Regions from separate parts of the Nocardioides sp. S5-5 genome, predicted to be linked through region 2. Evidence: predicted binding sites of a transcription regulator. Region 2 holds the regulator's gene; the other holds the start of a gene.
The links. The regulator HrcA, encoded in region 2, represses chaperone genes, less so after heat shock. The targets are predictions, from matches to a motif close to TTGGCACTCGNNNNNNNCGAGTGCCAA.
Positions count from the first base shown of each region.

Region 1: groES (co-chaperone GroES) is a predicted target of HrcA. The motif match lies at 5,447-5,473, and genes of this name have one in related genera.

Region 1 covers NZ_CP199913.1:1,109,657-1,120,282, reverse strand. The annotation lists gene ACUP6Y_RS05315 (cytochrome d ubiquinol oxidase subunit II) at 1-863, opposite strand, end outside; gene ACUP6Y_RS05310 (cytochrome ubiquinol oxidase subunit I) at 860-2,251, opposite strand; gene ACUP6Y_RS05305 (GNAT family N-acetyltransferase) at 2,323-3,183, opposite strand; gene groL (chaperonin GroEL) at 3,355-4,980, opposite strand; gene groES (co-chaperone GroES) at 5,063-5,356, opposite strand; gene ACUP6Y_RS05290 (MMPL family transporter) at 5,552-7,717, shown strand; gene ACUP6Y_RS05285 (class I SAM-dependent methyltransferase) at 7,730-8,914, shown strand; gene tsaD (tRNA (adenosine(37)-N6)-threonylcarbamoyltransferase complex transferase subunit TsaD) at 8,903-9,958, opposite strand; gene rimI (ribosomal protein S18-alanine N-acetyltransferase) at 9,955-10,410, opposite strand; gene tsaB (tRNA (adenosine(37)-N6)-threonylcarbamoyltransferase complex dimerization subunit type 1 TsaB) at 10,407-10,626, opposite strand, start outside.
Region 2 covers NZ_CP199913.1:1,808,561-1,819,186, forward strand. The annotation lists gene ACUP6Y_RS08520 (AMP-dependent synthetase/ligase) at 1-286, shown strand, start outside; gene ACUP6Y_RS08525 (hypothetical protein) at 325-864, shown strand; gene hemW (radical SAM family heme chaperone HemW) at 889-2,100, shown strand; gene ACUP6Y_RS08535 (adenylyltransferase/cytidyltransferase family protein) at 2,134-2,598, shown strand; gene ACUP6Y_RS08540 (class I SAM-dependent methyltransferase) at 2,595-4,139, shown strand; gene ACUP6Y_RS08545 (DUF6752 domain-containing protein) at 4,136-4,363, shown strand; gene ACUP6Y_RS08550 (DUF3097 domain-containing protein) at 4,560-5,399, opposite strand; gene ACUP6Y_RS08555 (MBL fold metallo-hydrolase) at 5,454-6,230, opposite strand; gene ACUP6Y_RS08560 (DUF2470 domain-containing protein) at 6,290-7,024, opposite strand; gene hrcA (heat-inducible transcriptional repressor HrcA) at 7,185-8,210, shown strand; gene dnaJ (molecular chaperone DnaJ) at 8,224-9,393, shown strand; gene ACUP6Y_RS08575 (16S rRNA (uracil(1498)-N(3))-methyltransferase) at 9,396-10,139, shown strand; gene ACUP6Y_RS08580 (winged helix DNA-binding domain-containing protein) at 10,173-10,626, opposite strand, start outside.

The DNA of each region.
Region 1 (10,626 bases), 700 kb from region 2:
ACCTCGTCCACGAGCAGCCACGGGTACTGGCCCACGCCCCACCCCGAGACCACGGCGGCGACGGCGAGGACGGCCGTGATCCGCGCGACGGCGTACCGCCGGGTCCAGAGCAGCACCATCGTGGCGAGACCGGCCAGGCCGGCGAGCACGACGAGCGGCGCGGCGCGGCCCTCGAGCCCGGCGGCCAGCGTCGGGGCGTCGTGGTCGAGCGGGACCAGCGCGGCGAACACGATCGCGCCGGTGGCCGCGCCGACGCCGAGGGCGCGCACGCGCAGCTCGTCGGCGAGCCGGTCCTGCCCGCTGCGACGGGCGTCGGCGACCAGGAAGGCGCCGGCGAGGAAGGCGCAGGTGCCGACCGCGATCACGCCCCCGAACAGCGAGGTCGGGTTCACCCACGACGACCAGCGGTCGCCGGTGCCGTCGAGCGGGACCCGCCCGGAGGCGATCGCGCCCGCGACGGTGCCGAGGAAGAACGGCGTGATGATCGACGAGGTGGCGAACACGATGCCGAACAGCCGGGCCTGGGCGAGCGTGGCGGCGTACTTGCGGAACGCGAAGCTCGCGCCGCGCAGCACGATCCCGAGCAGGGCGAGGAGCAGCGGGAGGACCAGCGTCGACATCGCGGCCGCGAAGGACTCGGGGAAGCCGGTCCACCAGATCACCAGCACGTAGATCAGCCAGACGTGGTTGGCCTCCCAGACCGGCCCGATGCTGTGGTCCACGAGGGTGCGCAGCTCGGCGCCACGCCTGCTGCTGCCGGCGGTGAGGTCGAAGAAGCCGGAGCCGAAGTCGGCGCCGCCGAGCACGGCGTACGCGATGACGCCGACGAAGAGCGCCGCGGCGACGGCGAGCTCGAGGGTCACGACGAGACCTCCGGCGCGTAGGGGCTCGGCAGGTCGGCGTCACCGGCCCGCCAGCGGCGGGCCATCGAGCGCAGGACGACGACCGCGCCGACCGTCATCGCGGTGTAGACGACGGTGCTGATGCCGAGCAGCCACCACAGGCCGGCGGTGTAGTCGCCGACAGCGTCGGTGGTGCGCATGACGTCGTACACGATCCAGGGCTGGCGGCCGACCTCGGTGGCGATCCAGCCGGCCTCGAGGGCGACCACCGCCAGCGGGCCGGCGGCCGCGGCGAAGCGCAGGAACCACCTCCTCTCGAGCAGGTCGCGCCCGCGTCGGCGCTGGAACCAGAAGAGCACGACCGTGGCGGCGAGCAGGGTGCCGATGCCGACCATGGTCTGGAAGGCCAGGTGCGTCAGGTTGACCGGCGGCCGGTCCTTCTCCGGGATGGTGTCGAGCCCGGGGACCGGCCTGTCGGGCGAGTTCATCGCGATCAGCGAGCCCAGCCGCGGGATGTCGATCGACCACTTCACCTCGCCGTCGACCAGGACGCCCCCGAGCCGCAGGGGCGAGGGGCTCTCGGTGGTCTCGGCGAGCTCGAAGGCCGCCAGCTTGGCCGGCTGGCGCTCGTCGAGGCCGAAGCCGAGGACGTGCCCGACGAAGGGCTGGGTGACCGCGGCGATCGACGCGAAGACGAAGGGGACCAGGAAGCCGAGCCGGTGGTGGGCGTCGCGACGGCCGCGGAGCATGCCGACCGCGTACACGCCGGCGATGGTGAAGCCGACGAGCATGTAGGCGCCGACCCACATGTGCGCGAACTGGAGGAAGGCGTGCTGGTTGAACAGCACCGCCCACGGCTGCACGTTCGTGACCTCGCCGCCGACGATGTCGAAGCCGGTCGGCACGTTCATCCAGGCGTTGACCGCCAGCACGCAGTAGGCGCCGATGATCCCGGTGACCGCCATCGGGAGCACCATCAGCACGTGCCGCGTCGGTGGCATCCGGCCCCAGCCGTAGAGGTAGATGCCGAGGAAGATCGCCTCCAGGAAGAACGCCAGGCCCTCGAAGGCGAAGGGCAGGCCGAGCACGTCGCCGTAGGTCCCCATCAGGCCGGGCCACAGCAGGCCCATCTCGAAGCTGAGGACGGTGCCGGAGACCGCGCCGATGGCGAAGAGCACGGCGGACACCTTGGCCCAGCGCCTGGCGAGACCGAGCGCGACCGGGTCGTCGCGGCGGATGCCGCGCAGGTGCATCACGAAGATCATCGCGGGGAACGCGACGCCGAAGCAGGCCAGCACGATGTGCCAGCCGAGCGAGAGCGCCATCTGCTCGCGGGCGGGCAACAGGCCGGGGGGCTCCGCCTCGGTGGCGAGGCGGGTGAGGGCGGTGACGACGTGGGGGGTCAGCACTCCTCGACCGTAGCGCTTGTGAATGCGTTCACAAAGTCGTGGCGGGTGTCAGGTCCGCCACACGCACCGGCTCAGCGACGCAGGTCGGTGAGGGCGATCCGCACGGTGAGGGACTCCCCCGCCATCCGGATCCGCCCGCGCATGCCGGCCGCCAGCACCATCGGCAGCACCGCCTTGGTGTCCGAGGGCGCGGTCAGCACGATCTCCTCCGCGCCCGCCGAGCGCGCCGCGCGGGCGACGTCGGCGAGCAGCCGGGTGCCGACGCCGCGGCGGTGCCAGGCCGGGTCGACCCACAGGTCCACCGGCCACGGCTCGTCGCCCTCCGTCGAGGTGAACTCGGCCCGGCCGGCCACCTTGCCCGCGGCGAGCGCGGACACGACGGCGCCCGTCGTGACGAAGTCGGGATCGCCCGCCGCCGGCTGCTGCGGCGCCGGCGGCACCTGCGCGTCGAGCACCTCCCCGACGAGCTCGGCCAGCGCCGCGGCCCGGGCCCGCTCGATCGAGGTGAAGGGCGTGTCACGGCGTACCTGGATCGTGGTCGAGGCGCCGATCGTCATCTCCAGCACGTCCTCGGACCCGTCGCTGGGCGCGACGTCGGCGTCGAACAGGTGCGCCGCCACCTCCGGGAACCGCGCCGGCTGCGCGATGATCGCGCGCACCGCCTGCACATAGCGGGTCGGCTGGTCCTCGAGCGCCGCCGATGTCACCGGTACGGCGCCCACCGACTCGCCACCCGCCGCACCGACCAGCTCATGGAGCTGCTCGGCGGTCCAGTCCGGGGGCACCTGCAGGACCAGCTCGTCGGTCACCGAGGTCCCCTCGGGGAAGACCTGGACGGTCTGGATGTTGACCCCGGCCCGGCCGCAGGCTGCCGCCAGCTCCGCCAGGGCTCCGGGGCGGTCGGGCAGTCCGGCTCGCACACGCCACAGCATGCCCACACTATGCCGGACGAAGGTCACGCGGCGCGATCATCGATGTTTCGCACCGGTCTCCCCATCAGCGAGCCGGCCCAAAGTGATGCGTCACTTTGCGCCGGGTCGGCGAAACAGACCGGCCCGGCGCCCTCCGAGGAGGACGCCGGGCCGGACAGGGGTGAGCGGGGCTCAGTGGCCGTGGCCGTGCCCGTGGCCGTGACCGGCCGCCTCGGGCTCCTCCTCGACCGGCTTCTCCACGACCAGGGTCTCGGTCGTGAGCAGCATGCCGGCGACGGAGACCGCGTTGGCGAGGGCCGAGCGGGTCACCTTGACCGGGTCGATGACGCCCTGGGCGACCAGGTCGCCGTACTCGCCGGTCGCGGCGTTGTAGCCGTTGCCGACACCGAGCTCGCGCACCTTGTTGGTGATGACGTAGCCGTTCTCGCCACCGTTCTCGGCGATCCAGCGCAGCGGCTCGTCGGCAGCCTTGCGGACGATGCGGACACCGAACGCCTCGTCACCGGTGAGGCCGAGGTCGTCGTCGAGGACCGACACGGCGTGGACCAGCGCGGAGCCACCTCCGGGGACGATGCCCTCCTCGATCGCGGCGCGCGTCGCGGAGACGGCGTCCTCGATCCGGTGCTTCTTCTCCTTGAGCTCGACCTCGGTGTGCGCGCCGACCTTGATCACCACGACGCCGCCGGAGAGCTTGGCCAGCCGCTCCTGGAGCTTCTCGGTGTCCCAGTCGGAGTCGGAGGCCTCGATCTCCTTCTTGATCTGCTCGACGCGGCCCGACACCTCGGTCTCGGAGCCGGCGCCGTCGACGATCGTGGTGTTGTCCTTGGTGATCACGATCCGGCGGGCCTGGCCGAGGACGTCGAGACCGACCTGGTCGAGCTTGAGGCCGACCTCGGGCGCGATGACCTGAGCGCCGGTGAGCACCGCGATGTCCTGCAGGATCGCCTTGCGGCGGTCGCCGAAGGCCGGAGCCTTCACCGCGACGGCGTTGAACGCGCCGCGGATCTTGTTGACGACCAGGGTCGAGAGCGCCTCGCCCTCGACGTCCTCGGCGAGGATGAACAGCGGCTTGCCGCTCTGCACGACCTTCTCCAGCAGCGGCAGCAGGTCGGCGATCGCGCCGATCTTGCCTTGGTGGATGAGGATGTACGGGTCGTCGAGGACGGCCTCCTGACGCTCGGCGTCGGTGACGAAGTACGCCGAGATGTAGCCCTTGTCGAACTGCATGCCCTCGGTGAACTCGAGCTCGGTCGAGGGGGTGTTGGACTCCTCGACGGTGATGACGCCGTCCTTGCCGACCTTGCCGAAGGCCTCGGCGAGCAGCTCGCCGATGTGGCTGTCGCGCGAGGAGACGGTCGCCACGGAGGCGATGTCCTGGGCGTCGTCGACGTCGCGGGCGGCAGCCTTGAGGGCGTCGCCCACCGCCGCGGCGGCGGCGTCCATGCCGCGCTTGAGGCCCATCGGGTTGACGCCCGCCGCGACGGCCCGCAGGCCCTCGTGGACCAGCGCCTGCGCGAGGACGGTGGCGGTGGTCGTGCCGTCGCCGGCGACGTCGTTGGTCTTGGTCGCGACCTCCTTGGTGAGCTGGGCACCGAGGTTCTCGAACGGGTCGTCCAGCTCGACCTCACGCGCGACGGTCACGCCGTCGTTGGTGATGGTCGGGGCGCCCCACTTCTTGTCGAGTACGACATAGCGGCCCTTGGGGCCGAGGGTCACCTTGACGGTGTTGGCGAGGGCGTCGACGCCGCGCTCGAGGGCGCGCCGGGCGTTCTCGTCGAACTCCAGGATCTTGGGCATGCTGCTAGCTCCTTAGATGGAAAGCCGAACGCCCGGGGCGTCACGCACGGATGCGGACGTCCCGGGCGATGCGAGGCTCAGGTCAGGCGATGACCGCGAGGACGTCGCGGGCCGAGAGGATGAGGTACTCGTCGCCGGCGTACTTGACCTCGGTGCCGCCGTACTTGCTGTAGATGACCTTGTCACCGACGGCGACGTCGAGCGGGACGCGGTTGCCGTTGTCGTCGATGCGGCCGGGGCCGATGGCCAGGACCTCGCCCTCCTGGGGCTTCTCCTTGGCGGTGTCGGGGATGACCAGACCCGAGGCGGTGGTCTGCTCGGCCTCGAGGGGCTTGACGACGATCCGGTCCTCGAGCGGCTTGATGTTGACCGACACGATGTCGACCTCCACTTTCTAAGACTGTCTGGGTGTGTCCTGCAGGTGACCTGCGTTGGCACACTCGCGGTGAGAGTGCCAGAAACGAAACTAGCACTCTCTGCAAGGGAGTGCCAGAGGCACCCTGGTGTACGGCGGCGAGGTCCTACCAAAGTCGGTGGCCCGGCGCACCCGAGCGCCGATAGCGTTCCTGTCATGTTCGCTGCGCTCGGTCGCTTCGTGACCCGTTTCCGTTGGTACGTCATCGCCGCCTGGGTGCTCATCGCCGTGGTCGTCGGCGCCACCGCTCCGGCCCTGGAGTCGACCCAGGACAACTCGGAGTTCCTCCCCGACCACTACGAGTCGATCCAGGCGCTGAAGCTCCAGGACGCCAAGTTCTCCGACTCCTTCTCGCCCGGCGCGATCTTGGTGATCGAGCGCAAGGACCACGAGAAGCTGACGTCCGACGACCAGGCCACGGTCGCCGACATCGCCGCGAAGCTCGGCCCCGAGCTCGGCCCGAAGACCTTCCAGCCGCTGGTCATCACCCAGGGCGAGACCGGGGCGCCGAACCTCTCCGAGGACGGCACGGTGATGTTCGCGGTGCTGCCGCTGGCCGACGGAGCCACCGGCTACGACACCCAGGCGATGGACGACGCCAAGCTGCTGCGCAAGGACGTCGAGAAGCTCGTCACCGGCACCGACCTCGAGATCCGCGCCACCGGCGCGGTGCCCCAGGGCCTCGACTCCCAGGAGTCCAGCGCCGACACCCTGCTCATCGTCGGCATCGCGACCGTCGTGCTCATCGTCGGACTGCTCGCCCTGATCTTCCGCAGCGTGCTGATCTGCCTGCTGCCGATCGTCGTGGTCGGCCTGGTCTCCTCGATCGCCACCGGCGCCATCGCCTGGGCCAACGACATCTTCGACCTCAAGGCCGACGCCTCGGTCCAGCAGATCCTGATCGTCGTCCTGTACGGCGTCGGCACCGACTACATCCTGTTCTTCCTGTTCCGCCACCGCGAGCGCCTGCGCACCGGAGCCCCCGTCAAGGACTCGGTCGTCTACAGCCTCGACCGCGCCGGTGAGGCGATCGCTTCGGCCGGTGGTGCCGTGATCGTGGCCTTCATGGCGCTGATCCTCAGCTCGCTCAGCATCTTCCGGGCGATCGGCCCGGCGCTGGCGATCGCCGTGTTCGTCACCCTGCTCGCCGCGCTCACCTTGGTGCCGGCCGTCGTCTCCCTGCTCGGCAAGGCCCTGTTCTGGCCGTCGAAGGCGTGGCAGAAGGAGCCCAAGCACGGCACCTTCATCAAGCTCGGCAACACCGTCGGACGTCGTCCCGGCCTGACCGCGCTGGTCTCGGGTGGCGCGATGACGGTGCTGGCGATCTTCGCGCTCAGCTTCAATCCGTCCTTCGACTTCAACTCCAGCCTGCCCAAGGGCGTCGAGTCCACCGAGGCGATGACGACCTTCACCGAGCACTTCTCGGCCGGCGCGGCCGAGCCGGTGCCGGTGCTGGTGGACGCCGACGGCGCCGACGTCACGCCCGACCAGCTGGCCGCCTTCGGGGCGGCACTGGGCAAGGCCAAGGGCGTCGACGCGGTCGCCGGTCCGCTGCCGTCGAAGGACGGGACGGCCTACCAGTTCTACCTGACCCTGTCCGACGACCCGGTCTCCGACGCCGCGCAGGACAATGTCGCCGGACCGATCCGCGACACGGCCCATGAGGCGGCGCCGGACGGCACCGAGGCCTACGTCGGCGGCACGCCCGGCATCTTCGCCGACATGTCCGCGGCGATGGCGCGCGACTACAAGGTGGTCTTCCCGGTCGCGGCCGTCATCATCATGCTGATCCTCGCCCTGCTGCTGCGCAGCCTGGTCGCACCGTGGTTCCTCATGGCCGCGGTCGGACTCGGCTTCGCCGCGACCCTCGGCCTGACCGTGATCGCGTTCCAGCACATCGGCGGCGAGTCCGGTCTGATCTTCATGCTGCCGATCTACATCTATCTGTTCGTCACCGCACTCGGCACCGACTACAACATCTTGATGATCGCCCGGCTCCGCGAGGAGGCCCGCGAGGGACGCGACCCGCACGACGCCGCCCGCCATGCGGTCACCCATGCCGGGCCGACGATCGCGGCCGCGGGCGTGATCCTGGCGGGAACCTTCGCCTCGCTCATGCTCGGCGGCAACACGCTGATCGTGTCGATGGGCTTCGCGCTCGCGGTCGGGATCTTGATCGTCTCGTTCGTGATGTCGATGTTCTTCACGCCGGCGCTGACCTCCCTGCTGGGCCACGCGGCCTGGTGGCCGGGTCACGGCGACGAGAAGCGCGCCAAGGACGCCGACGACGAGCCGGAGCAGGAGCTCGCCTCCACGACCTGACAGGATCGGGGGGTGGACCTCGACGACTTCCGGTGGCTGCTGACCGACGAGGGGCAGGCGCTGCTCGCCGAGGCCACCGCCCTGGTCGCCGAGGGCGCGGCCCCGCTCGCGGCCGGCTCCGCGCTGCGTCGTACGACGACGCCGCAGCGCGCGGCGACCGCACTCACCCAGGTCGAGCTGCGCACGCGTGCGGTCGCGAAGTTCGCCGATCTGGCGCCGCGGATGTACTTCACGCCCGACGCGCTGGAGCAGGCGACCCGGCTGCGGGTGGCGCGGCACCGGGCGGGCCGGGCCGCGGCGTTCGGGGCGCGGAGCCTGGTGGACCTGGGCTGCGGGATCGGCGGTGACCTGATCGCCGCGGCGTCGGCGGGGATCGTGTGCGCGGGCGTCGACGTGGACCCGGTGCGGGTGGCGGTCGCGGAGGCCAACCTGGCGGCGCTCGGCCTGCCCGGCGCGGTGCAGGTCGCCGACGCCACGACCGTCGACCACCGTGGCTTCGACCTGGCCTTCGCCGACCCGGCCCGCCGCTCAGGCGCCGGGCGCAGCTTCCGGGTCGAGGACTGGACGCCGCCGTGGACCTGGGTGGAGGGACTGCTCGCCCGCGACGCGTGCGTCAAGGTCGCGCCCGGCATCCCGCACGCCCTGGTGCCCGGCGGCGTCGAGGCCGAGTGGGTCAGCGACGAGGGCGAGGTCAAGGAGGCGGCGCTGTGGGCCGGGCGGACGGCGAGCGTCGCCCGGCGGGCGACCGTGATCGGCACGGGCGGCCTGGCCACGCTCACCGACGAGGACGACCCGGGCCCCGACGCCGTCGGCGTGCGCGCGGTCGGCGGCTACCTCTACGAGCCCGACGGCGCGGTGATCCGGGCCGGGCTGGTCACCGCCGTGGCCGCCGGGGTCGGCGGCGGCCTGGTCGACCCGAGGATCGCCTATGTCACCGCCGACCAGCCGTTCCACACGCCGTTCGCCCGCAGCTACCGGGTCCTCGAGACCCTCCCCTACCGCGAGAAGCAGCTCAAGGCCGCGCTGCGCGAGCGCGGCATCGGCCGGCTGACCATCAAGAAGCGCGGCGTCGACGTGTCGCCCGAGGCGCTGCGCAGGCGGCTGGCGCTCCACGGCGACGGCGAGGCGACGATCGTGCTGACCCGGGTCTCCGGCGAGGGTACGGCGCTGCTGGTCGAGCCGTTGTCAGCCCGCTAGGACGTCGGTGACGGGCAGGCTGGAGTCGGCGGGCAGGTCGAGCGGCGACGGCGCTCGGCCGCGCTCGACCATGGTCGAGCCGAGGGCGGCGACCATGGCGCCGTTGTCGGTGCACAGGCCGGGGCGCGGCACCCGGACCCGGATGCCGAGCTTGGCGGCCCGCTCCTCGGCGAGCGCGCGCAGCCGGGAGTTGGCGGCGACCCCGCCGCCGATCATCAGGTCCTCGATCCCCTCGCTGCCGGCGGCGTCGAGGGCCTTGCGGACCAGCACGTCGCACACGGCCTCCTGGAAGGAGGCGGCGACGTCGGCGACCGGCACCGGCTCGCCCGAGCGCTCGCGGGCCTCGACCCAGCGGGCGACGGCGGTCTTGAGGCCGGAGAAGGAGAAGTCGAAGCGGTGTCGCTCCAGGTCGCGGCGGGTGCTGAGGCCGCGGGGGAAGTCGATCGCGACCTGGTCGCCCTCGCGGGCCACCCGGTCGATGTGGGGACCGCCGGGGAAGGGCAGTCCGAGCAGCCGCGCGACCTTGTCGAAGGCCTCGCCGGCCGCGTCGTCGATGGTGGCGCCCATCGGGTCCACGCCGCCGTCGGCGCCGGTGATGTCGGTGACCTTGAGCAGGCTGGAGTGGCCGCCGGACACCAGCAGCGCGAGACACGGCTCGGGCAGCGGGCCGTGCTCGAGCTGGTCGACGGCGACGTGCGCCGCGAGGTGGTTGACGCCGTAGATCGGCGTGCCCAGCGAGAGGGCGAGCGCCTTGGCCGACGCGACGCCGACCAGCAGGGCCCCGGCGAGACCGGGGCCGTGGGTCACCGCGATCGCGTCGATGTCGGACAGCGCGACGCCCGCGGTGTCGCAGGCCCGCTGGATGGTCGGGACCATCGCCTCGAGGTGGGCCCGGCTCGCGACCTCGGGTACGACGCCCCCGAACCGGGCGTGCTCCTCGACACTGCTCGCGACGGCGTCGGCGAGCAGGGTGTGGCCGCGGACGATGCCGACACCGGTCTCGTCGCACGACGTCTCGATGCCGAGGACCAGGGGTTCGCTCATGGCTCCATTGTGACGGGCACGCTCAGCACCAGCGCGGTGGTCCCGTCGCGGTAGTAGCGCGGGCGGCGGCCGAGCTCGGCGAACCCGTGCCGCTCGTAGAACAGCCGGGCCGCCCCGTTGTCCTCGCGGACCTCGAGCAGCAGCCGCTCCGCACCCCCCTCGGCCGCGACCGCGCGCACGGCGGCGAGCAGGGCCGTCGCGACGCCGGTACGCCGCCGCGGCACCGGGACCGCGATCCGCTGCAGCTCGGCGTCGACGTCGACCACGCTGAGGACCGCGTAGCCCGCGAACCCGCCGGACTCCTCCGCGACGAGGTGGCTCACCGTCGGCAGCCCGCCCGCGACCCCCTCGGCGACCAGGTTCTCCGACCACGGGTCGAGCGGGAAGGACGCGGCCTCGAGGGCGACGATCGCCGCGACGTCGGCGGCCCGCGCCGGGCGGACGGTGGTCATCGTCCGGGTGCGACCGCGTCGGGACGCCGCAGGTAGAGCGGCTCCGAGCCGAGCACGGCGAACCGCCCGGCGACCACGCCGCGCGCCAACCAGGCCGCGTCCGGCCGCTCCGGTCCGCGCGCGTCCGGGAACGCCGCGGGATAGAGCCGGGCACCCTCGCCGACCACCGGGCCGTCGGTGGCGAGCACCGCCGGCTTGTCGACGACCGGCTCGTCG
Region 2 (10,626 bases):
GCTGATCACCCTCGACCCCGACGCCATCGCCGGCTGGGCCGCTGAGAACGGCAAGGACGGCAAGGACTACACCGCCCTGGTCAACGACGACGCCGTGCAGGCCATGGTCGGGGAGTACGTCGACCAGCTCAACGCCCAGCTCAACCGCTGGGAGACGATCAAGAAGTGGAAGCTGCTCGACCACGACCTGACCATCGAGTCCGGTGAGCTCACCCCCTCGCTGAAGGTGAAGCGCAACGTCGTCGAGACCAACAACAAGGACCTCATCGCGTCCTTCTACAGCTGACACAGCAGGCTCACAGGCCCGGCCCCGAGACTCAGGGCATGAGCCACCACCACGGAGTCGACGAGACCGAAGAGCACGACCTCGGGCTGTCCCACGACCTGCCGAAGATCATGGCGCGTCGTAGCCTGCTCGGCCTGCTGGGCGGGGTCGGCGCCGCCGCCGCGCTGACCGCGTGCGGTGCCGACGACACGGCCGCGTCCTCCAGCACGACCGGATCGTCCGGTACGACGGGCCAGGGCCAGCCGCCGAACGGCGCGCCCCCGGGCGGCATGGGCGGCATGGGCGGCGACAGCAGCGTCGAGGTGGGGGAGGGCGAGATCCCCGAGGAGACGGCCGGCCCGTACCCGGGCGACGGCAGCAACGGCCCCGACGTGCTGAGCGAGTCCGGCGTCGTCCGCAGCGACCTCACGTCGAGCTTCGGCAGCGCCTCCGGCGTCGCCGAGGGCATCCCGACCACCGTGAAGCTCAAGGTCTACGACCTCGACGGGGACGAGGTGACCCCGCTCGCCGGGGCCGCGATCTACCTGTGGCACTGCGACCGCGAGGGCTACACCGTCTCCCTGAATGTCCCTGTCTGACCTGTCGGCTGGGAGGATGGCCGGGTGCCGTCCGCATTGCCCGAGGGGGATCCCGTCCCGTCCGACGGGTCTCTCCCCGAGCGGGCGCTCGCGGAGCTGGGCGCGCGCCCGTTGGCGTTCTACGTCCACGTCCCGTTCTGCCGGGTGCGCTGCGGATACTGCGACTTCAACACCTACACCGCCGAGGAGCTCGGGCCCGGCGTGTCCCGGTCGTCGTATGCCGCGCAGGCGGTACGCGAGGTGCGCCTGGCCCGGCGGGTGCTGGGCCGGCGCGACCTGCCGGTCGACACGGTCTTCCTCGGCGGCGGCACCCCGACGCTGCTGCCGCCCGAGGACCTGGGCCGGATGCTGCGGGCGATCGACGAGGAGTTCGGACTGGCGCCGGACGCGGAGGTGACCACCGAGGCCAACCCCGACTCGGTCGACCTGGCCTACCTCGAGCGGCTCCGAGAGGCCGGCTACACCCGGGTCTCCTTCGGCGTGCAGTCCGCGGTGCCGCACGTCCTGGCCGTGCTGGACCGCACCCACGACCCGCGCCGGGTGCCGGGCGTGGTCGAGGCGGCACGGGCCGCCGGGTTCGAGCAGGTGAGCGTGGACCTCATCTACGGCACGCCCGGGGAGAGCAACGAGGACTGGGAGGACACCCTGGAGGCGGCGCTCGGCTGCGCCCCCGACCACGTGTCGGCGTACTCCCTCATCGTCGAGGACGGCACCGCCCTGGCCCGCCGGGTGCGCCGGGGCGAGCTGCCGATGCCGGACGACGACGACCTGGCCGACAAGTACGTCCAGGCCGACGAGCGGCTGGCCGGCGCGGGACTGGGCTGGTACGAGGTCTCCAACTGGGCGCGCGACGACGCCGCGCGCTGCCGCCACAACCTGGGCTATTGGGCGGGCGCGGACTGGTGGGGGATCGGGCCGGGCGCGCACTCGCACGTCGGCGGGGTGCGCTGGTGGAACGTCAAGCACCCGGCGGCGTACGCCGGCCGGCTGGCCGAGGGCGTCACGCCGGCCCATGCACGCGAGGTGCTGGACGCGGAGACCCGGCGCGTGGAGCGGGTGCTGCTGGAGGTGCGGCTGCGGTCCGGGCTGCCGGTCGACGTGCTCGAGGAGGCGGGGCGCGCCGCGCTCCCGGGTCTGGTCGCCGACGGACTGGTCGAGGACCGGCCCGACCGGGTGGTGCTCACGCGGCGCGGCCGTCTGCTCGCGGACGGGGTCGTGCGTCGGCTGCTGACGTGAACTCCTACTAACTATAGTGTTACACTCGACTTTATGAAGAAGTCGGGTGACGTCGTCGACTCCGTGATCGGCCCGGTCATCGGGTACGTGCCGGGGGCCTTCGACCTGTTCCACGTCGGGCACCTCAACGCACTGCGCCAGGCACGGCAGTGGTGCGACGTGCTCGTCGCCGGCATCGTCGCCGACGAGGTGTGCCTCGCGACCAAGGGCGTCCTCCCGACCGTGCCCCTCGCCGAGCGACTCGAGATCGTCGAGGCGATCGGCATCGTCGACGCCGTCTACGCCGAGAGCACCGCCGACAAGACCGACTCCTGGCGCGACGTCGGCTTCCACCGGATCTTCAAGGGCGACGACTGGCAGGGCACTGCCAAGGGACGGCGCCTCGAGGAGCAGATGGCCGCCCTCGGCGTCGAGGTCACCTACTTCCCCTACACGCTGCAGACCTCGTCGACCGCGCTGCGCAAGGCGCTCGCCCACCGCGGAGTCTCGACGGCATGAGCGTCGCCGTCTCCGACGACGGCCTGCTGGTGCCGCCCGGGCCTGCGCCCCTGGTGGTCGAGATCGACGGCCACTACGTCTGGTCGCTGACCCCGGCGCGCGACGGCCGGCCCGCGACCGGGGGAGTGCTGGTGCCGTGGCCGGGCGTGCTCCGCCCGCACCTCAGCGGCCGCGGCCGGGTCCGGGTCACCGACGCCGCCGGCGTCGCGGTGCTGTACGACGCCGAGGTCGGTCTCGGCTCCGGCGAGGGCCCGCTCGCCGTGGTCGACGGGTCCGGGCACCGCCTCAGCGTCGACAAGGTCGGCCACCTGGCCCGCTCGTTCGCCGCCACCGACGAGGCGGTCCGCGACGAGATCCTCGCCGGCACCCGCCGTGCGATCGACGACCTGCGCGAGCATGCCGGCGTGGCGGCGTACCTCAACTACGGGGCGCTGCTCGGGGCGGTGCGCGAGGGCCGGATGCTCGGGCACGACTCCGACACCGACCTGTGCTACCTCTCCGAGCACACCTCGCCCGCCGACATCGTCACCGAGTCGTACCGGATCACCCGCGCGATGCGGGCCCGCGGCTGGCGGGTGCTGCGGATGTCGGGCGGCGACGTCAAGCTCTTGCTGCCGCTGTCCGACGGCCGGGTCTGCCACATCGACGTGTTCTCGGCGTTCCACATCGACGGGACCTTCTACCAGTTCGGCAACCGCAGCGGCCGGCTCCCGCGGGAGGCGATCGTGCCGTTCTCGACGATCACCCTGCACGGGCACGAGTTCCCCGCGCCGCGCGACCCTGAGGCGATGCTCGCGTTCCTGTACGGCCCGCACTGGCGCACCCCGGACCCGTCCTTCAGGTACGCCGACCCGCCGGCCGGCGTACGGCGCCTCGACGGGTGGCTGCGCGGCTTCCGCACCGAGATGGGCCGCTGGACCGAGCTCCACAACGGCCCCCGGCGGGCCGCGGTGCCGCGGACGCCGTCCTCCTTCGCGCAGTGGGTGGCGCCCCAGCTGGGCTCGTTGCCGGTGGTCGATCTCGGCACCGGAACCGGCCGCGACGCGCTCTGGTTCGCCGCGTCGGGGCGCCGGGTCACGGCCCTGGACTTCTCGCGGGGCGCACTCGGCGTCGCCCGGCGCCGGGCCCGTCGGACCGGGGTGGCGCTGGAGGTGGACCAGCTGATCCTCGGCGAGCTCCGCTCCACCCTGCTGCTGGGCACCCGCCTGGCCCGCGATCCCCACCACCTCTACGCCCGCCATCTCGTCGGCTGTCTCGACCCCGCCGCCCTCGACCAGCTGTGGCTGCTCGCCCGGATGGCGCTGCGGCCCGGCGGCGGCCGGCTGTTCCTCGAGCTCGCGGTGGGTGAGCCGAGTGCGAGCGACGGCCTGATCCGCCGTACGCCGGTCGAGGTGGTGCGTCGCGGCATCGAGGCCGCCGGCGGCCTCGTCGAGCGCCTCACCACCGGTCCCGGCGAGGACATGTTCGACCTGCCCGACCCGGCCGTGTGCCGGATCCGCGCCGCCTGGCCGGCGCCCGCACTCACCCAGGAGGAGTCATGACCGATCTCGCCCACCGGGCCCGCCTGGCCCGCCGCCGGCTCCGCGAGCACGCCAGCCTGCGCGAGCGGGTCCGGGTGCTCGAGGAGGAGGTGCAGGAGAACCGTCAGCTGAACCGGCGCATCGCCGAGCTCACCGACGTCGTCACCGAGCTGCTGATCCCGTTGGAGGCGCGGGACCGGGAACGGGTCGACGAGGTGCTGGACCGGTTCCGCTCGGGGCTGTGAATGGGGCGGGGTCGGTGCGTCTCGTGACCGACTCACGGTGCCATTTCGGCGCTCGCTTCGCTCGCGCATGTCGCGCCGCCTTTTGGCGCCGTTTCTTCCTCCCCCGCGCGCTCCCTCGTTCCTCGGTCGCGCGCTCCTCCGTCCAGAAACGGCGGGCGGCGCGACGAAACCCCCTCGTGGGACTGATCGCGTCCTGTCACGCAGTTACAAAGTCGATCAGCTCCTCGACCCGCCCGAGCAGCGTCGGATCGAGGTCCTGGAACCCCCGCACCCCACCGAGGATGTGCTTCCACGCCCGGGCGATGTCGGCCTGGTCGCGGTGCGGCCAGCCGAGCTGCTGACAGGTGCCCTTCTTCCAGTCGATGCCCCGGGGCACCTTCGGCCACGCCTCGAATCCGAGTCGTTGCGGCTTGACCGCCTGCCAGATGTCGATGAACGGGTGCCCGACGATCAGCACGTCCTTGCCGACGGGCGACTTCATGATGTTCTGCGCGATCCGGCTCTCCTTGGAGCCGGCGACCAGATGGTCGACCAGCACGCCGACCCGTCGCTGCGGACCGGGCTCGAAGTCGCGCAGGTGGTCGGCGAGGTCGTCGACGCCGCCGAGGTACTCCACGACCACGCCCTCGATCCGCAGGTCGTCGCCCCACACCTTCTCGACCAGCTCGGCGTCGTGGCGGCCCTCGACGAAGATCCGGCTGGCGCGGGCCACGCGCGCCTTCGCGTCGTGGACGGCGATCGAGCCGCTCGCCGTACGTGCGGGCTTGACCGGGCCCGGCTGCGTGATCGGCGGCACCAGGATCACCGGCTTGCCCTCCAGCAGGAAGCCGGTGCCGAGCGGGAAGGTGCGCCGCTTGCCGTGCCGGTCCTCGAGAGTGACGGTGTCGAGGTCGCGGTCGACGGCCACGATCTCGCCGCACCAGTCGGTGGTGACCTCCTCGACCACGAGCCCGGCGTCGGCCGCCGTCTCCACGGCCCGGCCCCGCTTGGGGACCTTCCAGTCGCCGGCCAGCACGTCGGTCCCGTAGCGATCCACGACGGACCAGCCTAGGCCGAACCCCCGCACTTCGCGGCCTGAACACGCGGGGTCTCAGGCCAACGGCAGCTGGCGCCGCACTCGGGGCAGCTGGGCGTAGCCCCGCCCGATGGCGTGGTGCAGCGCCTCGACGGGGAGCGGCCACTCGGCGGAGGCGAGTGCCTCGGCCTCGGGCACGCCGCGGGCGGCGAGGTCGCGGATCGTCTCGGCGACGGCGCGCAGGTCGTCGCACTGGTCCTCGACGAAGCGCCGGTCGACGATGCCGCCATGACCGGGGACGACGACGGTCGAGGGCGTGGTCAGGCCGAGGACGAGGTCGAGGGTCTGCGGCCACTCGAGCGGCCACGAGTCGGCGCCCACGGACGGCGGTGCGGACTCCTCGACCAGGTCGCCGGCGAGCAGTACGTCGGCGTCGGGGACCCGCACGACCAGGTCGCCCGCGGTGTGGCCGCGGCCGGGGTGGACCAGCTCGACCTGGCGGTCGCCGAGGTCGATGACGGCGGCGCTGGAGAAGGTGTGGCCGGCGGGGGGCGCGGCGGGGTCGGTGCGCGCGGCGGCCTCCTCGGTCGCGTGGACCGGGACGCCCTCGTACCGCTCCCGGAAGGTGGCGTTGCCGAGGACGTGGTCGAAGTGGTCGTGGGTGTTGACGACCGCGACGACCGGCCCGGCGCGCAGGTCGCCGATCGCGGCGATGGCGGCCCGGGCCTCGGCGGCGGTGGCCAGGGTGTCGACCACGACCAGGCCGCGCTCGCCTCCGACGGCGACCAGGTTGACGTCGTACGACGGAACGCGGCGGACCCAGACCCGGTCCGCGACCTCGGTGAACGGCACGCCGTCAGGCTACGGGGGTCTCGTGCCGGTTGCTGCGCGACCTCCTCGATCTCCGAGGATCAGCAGAGTCCGGCGTGCAGCTCCGTGCGCAGCAGCTCGCCCAGGTCGTGGGCGGTCGTGGCGGGCCGGGCGAAGCGCAGCACGGTCTGATGGGCGCCGGTGAGGTCCACCCAGCGCAGCTCGACGCCCTCGGCGTCCAGGCCGGTGAGCTGGACGCCGACGACCTCGCCGAGGCGGGTCTGCGTCAGGGAGGCGACGGCGCGGCGCAGCTCGTCTTGGTGGCAGTGGTTGGCGTGCTCGGTGGAGCGTTGGAGGAAGCCCCGGTTGAGGTCGTGCTCGGGGGAGGTGAAGGCGGTGAGCGGGACCCGGACGCGGGTCTCGTCCGGCGCGTCGTCGGGGGCGCTGGCCCGAGCGAGCAGCACGAAGTCCAGCTCGAGGCCGACCCGCATCCGCACCTCGTCACAGCACTCGCACTGCTCCAGTCCGAGCGCCTCGAGGCGCCCGGAGAGGGTGAGCATGGCGTCCCGGTCGGTGGAGCGCGGGCTGCCCAGGCCGCTGCTGACGGTGAGCAGCGCGCCGCGCCGGTCGGTGGCGGCTACCGCGAGGGCGGAGGAGGCGGGGCAGGAGAGCATCGGCCGTCCGCCGTGGTCCTGCATCTCCAGCACGGAGTCCTCGAGCCCGGCGGTCACGTCGTCGAGGCCGTCGACGACCAGCTGCACCTCCTGGGGGCAGGCCAGGATGCTGCGCGCCGCCGCGGCGAGCCGTCGTACGTCGAGACCGGGGTCGACCGTCATGTCCGCTCCTTGCAGATCCGGGACGAGAAGATTAGGTGAGCCTAACCTAGTTGAATCTCGGGATGGAAGGAAGGGTGTGGCCGCCGGTCCGGGCTTTCGGCCGGCTCGGCGCTAGGATTGGCACTCCCGATGATGGAGTGCCAAGTCGCAGGAGGTGGGCATGCAGGAGGAGCGCAGGCTCGCCGTGCTGCGGGCGATCGTCGAGGACTACGTCTCGACCGAGGAGCCGGTCGGCTCCAAGGCGCTCGTGGAGCGTCACCACCTCAACGTCTCGCCGGCCACGATCCGCAACGACATGGCGGCGCTCGAGGAGGAGGGCTACCTCCACCAGCCCCACACCAGCGCGGGTCGGGTGCCGACCGACAAGGGCTACCGGCTCTTCGTCGACCGGCTCTCCACGGTCAAGCCGACCACGCAGGCCGAGCGCCGGGCGATCGCGGGCTTCCTCGAGGGCGCGGTCGACCTCGACGACGTCGTCCACCGCTCGGTCCGGCTGCTTGCCCAGCTGACCCGGCAGGTCGCCGTCGTCCAGTACCCCACCCTGTCGCGCTCCACCGTGCGTCACATCGAGGTGGTCGCGCTGACACCGATGCGCCTGCTGCTGGTGCTCATCCTCAGCTCCGGCCGGGTCGAGCAGCGCCTGGTCGAGCTCGACGACGACCTCGACGACGACGAGCTCGGCATCCTCCGCTCCCGGATCAACCTCGCCGCCACCGGCGAGGTGATCGCCGACGCCGTCGCGGCCCTCGACGCGCTGGTCCGCGACGACACCGGCGCCCCGACCGGCTCGCCGCCCACCGTCGCCGTGGTCGACACCCTGGTCGAGGCGATGAGCGACCACCGCTCCGACGAGCGCGTGGTGGTCGGCGGTACGGCGAACCTGGCCCGCTTCGGCGACAGCTTCGACACCTCGATCCGCCCACTGCTCGAGGCGCTGGAGGAGCAGGTGGTGCTGCTCAAGCTGCTCGGCGAGGCGACCGGCAGCGGCGCGGTGACGGTGCGGATCGGCGCCGAGGGGCCCTACGAGAATCTGGCCTCGACCAGCGTCGTCGCCACCGGCTACGGCCCCGACGACGCGCTTGCCGCGCTCGGGATCGTCGGCCCCACCCGCATGGACTACCCCGGAACGATGGCGGCGGTGCGCGCGGTCGCGCGCTACGTCTCCCGCATCCTCGACGAGAGCTGAGAGAGCGACACACGTGAGCCAGGACCCCTACGAGCTGCTGGGCGTCGCCCGCGACGCGGACGCCGACACGATCAAGAAGGCGTACCGCAAGCTCGCCCGCCAGCTCCACCCGGACGTCAACCCCGACCCGGCGAGCCAGGAGCGGTTCAAGCAGGTCACCGCCGCCTACGAGGTGCTCACCGACCCGCAGAAGCGGGCGGCGTACGACCGCGGCGGCGACCCGTTCGGCGGCGGCTTCGGCGGCCAGGGCGCGGGCTTCTCCTTCACCGACATCATGGACGCCTTCTTCGGCGGCCAGGGCGGTGGCGCCGGCGCCGGCGCCGGGGGCCGGGGTCCGCGGTCGCGGGTTCGCCGCGGCCAGGACGCCCTCATCCGGATCGAGGTCGAGCTCGCCGAGGCCGCCTTCGGCGTGTCCCGCGAGCTGAAGGTCGACACCGCCGTGCGCTGCACCACCTGCGGTGGCGAGGGCGCCGCGCCGGGCAGCCACCCGGTCCCGTGCGAGACCTGTCACGGCCAGGGCGAGGTCGCCCATGTGCAGCGCTCCTTCCTCGGGGAGATCCGCACCCTGCGCCCCTGCGCGGCCTGCCGCGGCTTCGGCACGGTGATCCCCGACCCGTGCCGCGAGTGCGCCGGCGACGGGCGGGTCCGCTCGCGTCGCAGCCTCACCGTGAAGATCCCGGCCGGCGTCGACAACGGCACCCGGGTCCAGCTCAGCGAGCAGGGCGAGGTCGGGCCCGGCGGCGGCCCCGCCGGCGACCTGTACGTCGAGATCCACGTCGCGCAGCACGAGATCTTCGAGCGCCACGGCAACGACCTGCACTGCATGGTGTCGGTGCCGATGACCGCGGCCGCGCTCGGCACGACGATCGAGATGCCCACGCTCGAGGCCGACCTCGACCCCAGCGTGGACATCGAGCGGTACTTCGACCTGCAGGTCCCCACCGGCACCCAGTCCGGCCACCAGGTGGTGCTGCGCGGGCTCGGTGTGCCCGGCCTGCGCGGCGGTCGCGGCGACCTCGCGGTCACCATCGCCGTCGAGACCCCGACCCGGCTCGACCCGCGCCAGGAGGAGCTGCTGCGCGAGCTGGCGGCGATCCGCGGCGAGGAGCAGCCCACCGGCGACGTCCGGCCCGCGCACAAGTCGATGCTCGGCCGGCTGCGCGACGCGTTCACGACCCACTGAGCATGACCCTTCCCCAGCACCTCGTGCCGTCGCTGGACGGGGTGGTCCCCGGCTCCGCGGTGGTGGTCGACGGCGACGAGGCGCACCACGCGGTCGTCGTACGACGGCTCCGGGTGGGAGAGCGGCTGTCCCTCGCCGACGGCCTCGGACGGGTCGCCACCGGTGAGGTGAGCGCCACCGCCAAGCGAGCGTTCACGGTCATGGTGGGTGAGGTCGAGGACCACCCCGAGCCGCGGCCGTCGGTCACCGTCGTCCAGGCGCTGCCGAAGGGCGAGCGCGGCGAGCTGGCCGTCGAGGTGCTCACCGAGATCGGCGCGGCCCGGATCGTCCCCTGGGCCGCCGCCCGCAGCGTCGCCGTGTGGAAGGGCGAGCGCGCCGCCAAGTCCCACGCCAGGTGGCAGGCCGCCGCCCGCGAGGCCGCCAAGCAGGCCCGGCGCGCCTGGCACCCGGAGGTGCTGCCGCTGGCCGGCACCGACCGGGTCGCCGCGCTGGTCGAGGCGGCCGATGTGGCGGTGGTGCTGCACGAGGACGCCACCGAGCCGCTGGGCGCCCTCGCCCTGCCCGCCGACGGCGACCTGGTCGTCGTCGTGGGACCCGAGGGCGGGCTCACCGAGGAGGAGGTCGCGACCTTCGTCGCGCACGGCGGGGTCGCCGTCCGCCTCGGCACCGAGGTGCTGCGCACCTCCACCGCCGGCGTCGCCGCCGTCGCCGCGCTGCTGTCGCGGACCCCACGCTGGGGCTCGTGACTCCTCAGGTCGGGTCCACGGATCCAGGCAGGCTCAGTGTGCGAGCAGCGTCTCCACCCGCGCGACCTCCTCGTCCAGCCCGGCCCGCTCGGCGCCGGTGAGCCTGCGGACCAGCTCGACGACCACGACCCGCCCCTCCTCGGCCCGCCACAGCCCGGCGAACCAGCCGTCGACATGCACCGACATCGCCTGGGCGCCGTTGGCCCCCATCCACCGCCGGCGATGCTCGGGCGCCGTCACCCGGTCGCGGGAGGCGTGGGAGAGCCACAGGTTGTCGTAGGCGCCGAACAGCCGCACCGGCGCCGGGGCGTCCTCGTCGGCGACCGGGGCGCCTGCGACGTCGTACAGCACCTTGCCGTCCTCGTCCTCATGCACGTCCACGTCGTCCATCGCCTTGAGGACCGAGCCCAGCCGGGTGATCCCGGACCAGGCGGTGACGTCGGCGGCGGTGCCGGGGCCGTAGGCGCGCAGGAACCGCCGCACGATC